One region of the Klebsiella planticola genome, then DNA from elsewhere that is predicted to be linked to it. Evidence: riboswitches for the same ligand, from Rfam matches in the RefSeq annotation. Region 1 holds a riboswitch; the other holds the start of a gene.
The links. Region 1 has a riboswitch for thiamine pyrophosphate ahead of MC50_RS21280 (TenA family protein). Riboswitches for the same ligand answer to the same signal wherever they lie in the genome.

Region 1 (3,409 bases):
CGCTCCTGACGAGGCGCCCATCGTACGGGCCAGATCGAGGTAGTCGTGATTGACCCGCCGCAGGCCGTCAAAAAATGCCGAGGTCACGGGGAAGAAAATCACCAGAACCGCCATCATCACTTTGGCGCTCATCCCGAAGCCAAACCACAGCACCAGCAGCGGGGCGAGGGCGAAAACCGGAATCGCCTGGCTGGTCAGCACCAGCGGCATCAGCCAGCGCTGTAGGCGCGGCGAGATCATCATGCACAGGGCCAACACCACGCCGAGCAGCACCCCGAGCGTCAGGCCACTGAGGATCTCGCTCAAGGTAACCAGCGTGTGCCAGCCCAGCCAGCTGCGGTTGTTCCACAGGGCGGCAGCCACCGCCGATGGCGACGGCAGCAGGAATGCAGGGATACCGCTGCGACTGAGCAGCCACCAAAATATCAGCAGGCCGCAGAACACGACGCCGCCGCGGAAAAGTTTCCCTCTCATCCGTTGGCCCTCATCAGCTGTTGCAGCAGCGCGGCTTGTCCCTTCAGCAGCGCCGGATCGTCCGGCGCCCGCGGCGGTATCCCCGTCAGATGATGGGAGTCATCAATGCCGCCTGGCGGCGGCGAGAGCACCAGCAGGCGATGGCTGAGCCGGCAGGCTTCCATCGGGTCGTGGGTAATCAGCACCACCGTACGCTGAGTCAACAGTTCCGCTGCCAGGGTCTGGATACGCGTGCGGGTGAGGGTGTCCAGCGCAGAAAAAGGCTCATCCATTAACACGATCGGCCGATCTTCATACAGCGTGCGCGCCAGCGCCGCCCGCTGACGCATGCCGCCGGAGAGCGACGCCGGACGATCGTCGGCGCAGTGGCTGAGACCCACCTGCTCTAATAGCGTCGCAACCCGCTGCCGATCGACGCGCTCTCCGCGCAGGCGGGCGCCAAGCGCCACGTTGTCGCGCACGCTTAGCCACGGATAGAGCAGATCCTTTTGCCCCATCCAGGCCAGACGAGGGGCCAGCGGGCGACCGTCGCTGGCCTGAATCTGACCGTGGGTGGGGGCGGCCAGTCCGGCGATAATTCGCAGCAGGCTGGTTTTTCCGGCACCGCTGGCTCCCAGCAGCGAAACCCACTCTCCAGCGGGAATATCAAACGACAACTTGTCAAAAATGACCCGCGAGCCGAAGCGCAGGCTTAATTCCCGCACCGCAATAGTCGGAGCCGTCACTGAGCGACCGCCGCGGCATTCAGTCCCATCTGCCAGAAGTTGGCTTCCAGACGGGTGGCCGTGGTGAAGATGGCGCTCAGCTCTGCGACGCGCGATTCGGCGCCGCGCTGCTGCCAGACGCGCTCCAGCAGATCGATTGCCGCCGTGACGCCGTCAAGGTAGCCCGCATCGCCGTAGTTACGGATCCAGGAGGCATAGGGGTTGTCGGTGAGTCGGGTGGCCGGATTGTCGAGCAATCCGAGGCCGATTTCCGCATAGCCTGCCACGCAGGGCATCAGCGCCACCAGCAGATCGAGCGCATCGCCGGAGTGACCGATATCCAGCACGTAGCGGGTATAGTTCACCGTCTCCGGCGCTTCGCTTTCGGCGGCCATTGTCGCTTCGTCCAGCCCCCAGCCCGCGCAATAGCCGACGTGCAGCGGCAGTTCGCCAAGAATCGCGTTCATTGAGGCGGCCGCGGCGCGCATCTCCGGGAGCGTGCGCAGTTTGCTGACCAACAGGGCATAGCTACGGGCAAAGTGGATCAGGAACAGGTAGTCCTGAGTCAGATAGCGGCGGAAGGCGCGTTCGGGCAGGGTACCCTCGGCAAGCTGGCGGAGAAAAGGATGGGCAACGTATTGTTCCCAGTCGCATCCCGCCTGCTGGCGCAGACGACCATAAATACCCTGGGTAAAGATCGGCAGAATCACAGGACCTCCTGATTGCGGGGGAGATCCGGGTGTGCGGAAGTATGAACAGGCAATGGCGGTAAACTGGCAAAATTGCCGACCCGTCCCTTCGCTGGCATGACCCAGATCAGGTTCAAAGGGTTCGGCTTACGCCATCTCAGCCCTCACGGGACACCCCTCGGTTGCGCCATGTTATACGGCATTCACTTTTTGATTACAATCCCGGCCGCGGGCGAATTCGTGCCAGATTATGTGACACTGTCACTCATCCAGGTGACTAAATACTCAGCGCCGGCATAATTTTGCTGCGGATAATTGGCTTTCTATGCCCTTTTCGCTGGCTAATTTGTCCAGAATTAAAAAAAACCGCCGACCGAAAATTGGTCGTTCATGGCACCATAGGATATATTTTTTATTACCATGAAACCCATTATTCTTCAGCTACATGGGCATTCAGAACCCATCACGACGCCGGAGAGTGCATGACATTTTCGCTACCGACCATATTGCTGGCGCTCCTCGTGCCACTTTCCCTTCCCGCCGCTTGCGCCGAACTGTTCGATCCCGAAGATGGCATGCTGGATATGAGCCGCTATCTGCAGGATAACCCGTACGGATTCCTGCCGGTGCCGATGGCGATAACCGAGCCGGCGGTCGGCTATGGCGGGGGGCTGTTTGGTCTCTTTTTACACGGTAAAGGGACGCGGGATGGCGATAATTTTATTTCGCCGCCGATCACCGCTTTTGGCGGCGGCGGAACGCAGAACGGGACCTGGTTTGTCGGCGGCGGCCACCGGCATACCTGGAATAATGACCGTATTCGCTATCTGGTGCTGCTGGGCTACGCCAATATTAAACTGGATATCTATTCCGACGTATTGAGCAGTTTTAATAAAAATACCGCTATCCACTCGCAGACCCGCGGCTATGGCGGTCTGCAAAAACTGCTGTTTCGCGTCGGCGACACGCCGATATTTGTCGGCGCCTCTCAGGTGTATGCGAAAACCGAGGTTTCCGCCGATAACCCGGTCGTTAATCGGGTCTGGCAGCAGGTGCTGGGTCAGGAGAGCGCGTCATCGGCGCTGGGCGTGGTGGCGGAATATGACACTACGGATAATTTTTTCTACCCTAAGAAGGGGTTATCGGTACAAAGCGAGTATCGATTTTTCCGTTCATTGCTTGGTGGCGACTATCATTACGATCAGTTCTCTGTAGATGGGAAATACTACATCCCTCTGAGCCGCACGCTGACGCTCGCCGTGGCTGGCAACTACCAGTCGTTGACCCACCATGATAAGCGCCTGACGCCAATGGCTCGCCCGTATATCGAATTACGCGGGATTTCTCGTTACCGCTATCAGGGCGATTATGTCAGTACGGCGCAGACTCAGCTTGCCTGGGAATTTCAGCCGCGCTGGATCCTACAAGGGTTTGTCGGTATCGGCAGCGCCGCTGACGAAGCCCATTCTCTGTGGGAGCAAACCGACGTGGCGTGGGGGACCGGGTTTCGCTACCTGATAGCGCGCCAGTATGGATTACAGA
Region 2 (3,409 bases), 1.1 Mb from region 1:
CGCCCCGGTTAACAACAGGTCAAAAGGTATTTCGCCCCGGGCGGCCATGACGGCGCGGCGGCGGTTTTCAGCATTGCTGGACATAACAACTCCGGCACAAGGATAATGGGGGTACTCTAGGGGCACAGCAAACGTTTGCCCAGATGAATAAATTTATCGCCCGATAAGCTCGGGTTATTCTGCCCGATTACCCTTAGCGAAGAATAAGATGACCGAACCGTGGCAGCGCCTGCCTGCGCTTTCTCTTAAACAGCTACAGTACTTTGTTACCCTGGCGGAGCTGCGTCATTTTACCGATACCGCCAACCGTCTGGCTATCAGCCAACCGGCGTTGAGCAGTGCCTTGCGGCAAATCGAAACGGTGCTGGGCGGCAAGCTGGTCAATCGCACCGCCTCGTCGGTCACGTTGACCGAACTGGGCGCCGCCATTCTGCCGCACGCCCGGCGCGTGCTGAGCGTGGCCCAGCTGGCGTTTCATGACATGGAGCAGATTGTCGCGGCCGGCGGCGATGGTACCGTGCGTATCGGTCTGGTGCCCTCGGTGAGCTCGCTGCTCTTTCCGCTTCTGCCGCAGGTGCTGGCGCAAACCTTTCCCCGGCTGCGGGTCGAGTTTCACGATCAGACCAATGATGCGCTGGTGCGTGAGCTGCAAAGCGGGCAGATTGATTTCGGTATCGGTGCCATCGACAGCTCGCTACCCGCCGCGTTACAGATCTACCCGCTGCGTGAAGATCCGTTTGTGGCGGTGCTGCACGGTGACGATCCGCTGGCAGACCAGCCGCACCTGCCGTGGAAACTTCTCGCCGGACGCGATATTGCGGTGTTCTCGAAAGGGAACATTCAGCGCCTGGTGGGCGCGCTGGCGGAAAGCCATCGCCTGACGCTGAACACGCGGTTTCAGGTGGACTATATTGAAACGCTGTATGGCCTGGTGCGCTCGCGTCTGGCGATTGCCATTCTGCCTGAGCTGTATACCACCCATCTGCAGGATCCGGTGCTGAAAATCGCGCAGCTCCAGCAGCCGGCGCTGGCGCGGACGGTGGCGTTAATGCGCGGACCGCAGCCGCTGCCGCCGCTGATTGAGCAGTGCTTTACGCTGCTGCTCAATTCGCTACGCGAGTCGTCCGCGCGGCTCAGGGCAGATGCCTGATCAGCACGTCTATCGTCAGATGATTAATATACTCCAGCGAATGAGATGCCATGACTCCCAGCAGGCGGTTGTGATGCCCGGCGATAATCAGATCAATCCCCCGCTGGTTTACGCAGGCTTCAACATCTGCAAAACGGCGGGTGGTGACCAGCGACAGGGTTTGCACCGGTAGCGAGACGCTGGCCGCCAGCTCATTGAGCAGTACTTTCGCCTGGAGCACCTCCTCAGATACATCATCATTCAGCAGGCTGTCGGAAACGTAATTCAGCGCCCGATAGTCGGTGCTGATATGGGCGAGGGTGATGCGCATAGCGTTCTCTTCCGCCATTCTGGCCGCATGCTGGAGCAGCGGAACGCCGTCCTGGCTGCTGTTAATCAGCACCAGGGCATGGTGATAAACGGGCATAGCCTACCTCGACGAGTGGAGGGACCGGGAACGTCGCTCCCTGACGTTCATTTTGTGCCCGCCGCAGTGGGAATGCAAATGGCGCGGGAGAGCGGGCGCCGGTTCGGTAAAGAGATATGAAGGTTAATGCCACGAAGACCCGCTGCCGAAGACCGTGGGGCCTTCGTGGCGGAGCGCTTGCGTCAGGCGTCGGCTTCCCGTAACCTGCCTGCAGAGAACGTTTATATCTTCTCGATGACTCGGGGTGCCCTTCCTGGTGAAGGCTGAGAAAGACCCGTACCACCTGATCTGGATAATGCCAGCGTAGGGAAGTCAGAGACCAAAGGGTCGTTGCTTCTTCATCGCCTGGCTGGAGCAAACGATGCAAGCTGAGCCTCTCAATCCCGCGCATATTGCGCATCTGCAACATCTTTTTCGCCGTCATTCCCCCCTTGTTCACTGCATGACTAATGATGTGGTACAGACCTTTACTGCCAACGTCCTGCTGGCGGTCGGCGCCTCGCCCGCGATGGTGATTGATCCGCAGGAAGCGAGCCAGTTTGCGGCGCTCGCGGATGCGCTGTTGATTAACGTCGGAACCTTAACCGTCGATCGTGCGCAGGCGATGCGCGCCGCGGCGCTCAGTGCGCAAAACGCAGGCAAACCGTGGGCGCTGGATCCGGTAGCGGTCGGGGCGTTAACCCTGCGCAGCGCGTTTTGCCATGAATTGTTGAGCCTGCAACCGGCCGCCATTCGCGGCAACGCGTCGGAGATTATGGCGCTGGCCGGAATGAGCGCCGGCGGACGCGGGGTCGATACCACCGATACCGCGGCGGCGGCGCTGCCCGCCGCGCAGGCTCTGGCGCGGCAGATCAATACCATTGTCGCGGTGACCGGCGAAGTGGATTACGTCACCGACGGCCAGCGTACGCGTGCGGTCACCGGCGGCGATCGCCTGATGACCCGGGTTGTGGGGACCGGCTGTGCGCTTTCGGCGGTGGTGGCGGCCAGTACCGCCATGCCTGGCGATCGCCTCGAAAACGTCGCTGCCGCCTGCGGCCTGATGAAACAGGCGGGCGGCGCGGCGGCGCACGGCAGAGGGCCGGGCAGTTTTACCCCGGCATTTCTTGATGCGCTGTACGGGGAGAACAACGGATGAAACGAATTAATGCGCTGACTATCGCCGGTACTGACCCCAGCGGCGGCGCGGGGATCCAGGCCGACCTGAAAACCTTCTCTGCCCTCGGGGCCTATGGTTGTTCGGTGATCACCGCGCTGGTGGCGCAAAACACCCGCGGCGTGCAGTCGGTCTATCGCATCGACCCGGATTTTGTTGCCGCGCAGCTGGATTCGGTATTCAGCGACGTCCGTATCGATACCACCAAAATTGGCATGCTGGCGGAAACGGATATCGTGGAAGCCGTGGCGGAGCGTCTGGCGCGCTATCAGATTGGCAACGTGGTCCTGGATACGGTCATGCTGGCGAAAAGCGGCGATCCGCTGCTCTCGGCTTCGGCGGTGGCGACGCTACGCACCCGCCTGCTGCCGCAGGTTTCGCTGATCACGCCGAATCTGCCGGAAGCGGCGGCGCTGCTGGATGCGCCGCACGCGCAGAGCGAAAAAGAGATGCTGGAGCAGGGGCGGGCGCTGCTGGCGATGGGCTGCGGCGCGGTGCTGATGAAAGGCGGTCATCTCGACAACGCGGAAAGCCCGGACTGGCTGTTTACCCGCGATGGCGAGCAGCGCTTCACCGCGCCGCGGGTCCAGACTAAAAATACTCACGGAACCGGCTGTACGCTCTCTGCGGCGCTGGCGGCGCTGCGCCCACGCTATCGCGACTGGGGAGAGACGGTTGCCGAGGCGAAAGGCTGGCT

Region 2: another riboswitch for thiamine pyrophosphate. It lies ahead of thiM (hydroxyethylthiazole kinase); the one in region 1 lies ahead of MC50_RS21280 (TenA family protein).

Annotation. Positions count from the first base shown of each region.
Region 1 covers NZ_CP026047.1:4,441,535-4,444,943, forward strand. The annotation lists gene MC50_RS21270 (ABC transporter permease) at 1-474, opposite strand, end outside; gene MC50_RS21275 (ABC transporter ATP-binding protein) at 471-1,199, opposite strand; gene MC50_RS21280 (TenA family protein) at 1,196-1,888, opposite strand; TPP riboswitch at 1,955-2,056, opposite strand; gene MC50_RS21285 (BamA/TamA family outer membrane protein) at 2,350-3,409, shown strand, end outside.
Region 2 covers NZ_CP026047.1:19,486-22,894, reverse strand. The annotation lists gene MC50_RS00110 (adenine deaminase) at 1-84, opposite strand, end outside; gene MC50_RS00105 (LysR family transcriptional regulator) at 209-1,150, shown strand; gene MC50_RS00100 (universal stress protein) at 1,134-1,556, opposite strand; TPP riboswitch at 1,787-1,883, shown strand; gene thiM (hydroxyethylthiazole kinase) at 1,918-2,694, shown strand; gene thiD (bifunctional hydroxymethylpyrimidine kinase/phosphomethylpyrimidine kinase) at 2,691-3,409, shown strand, end outside.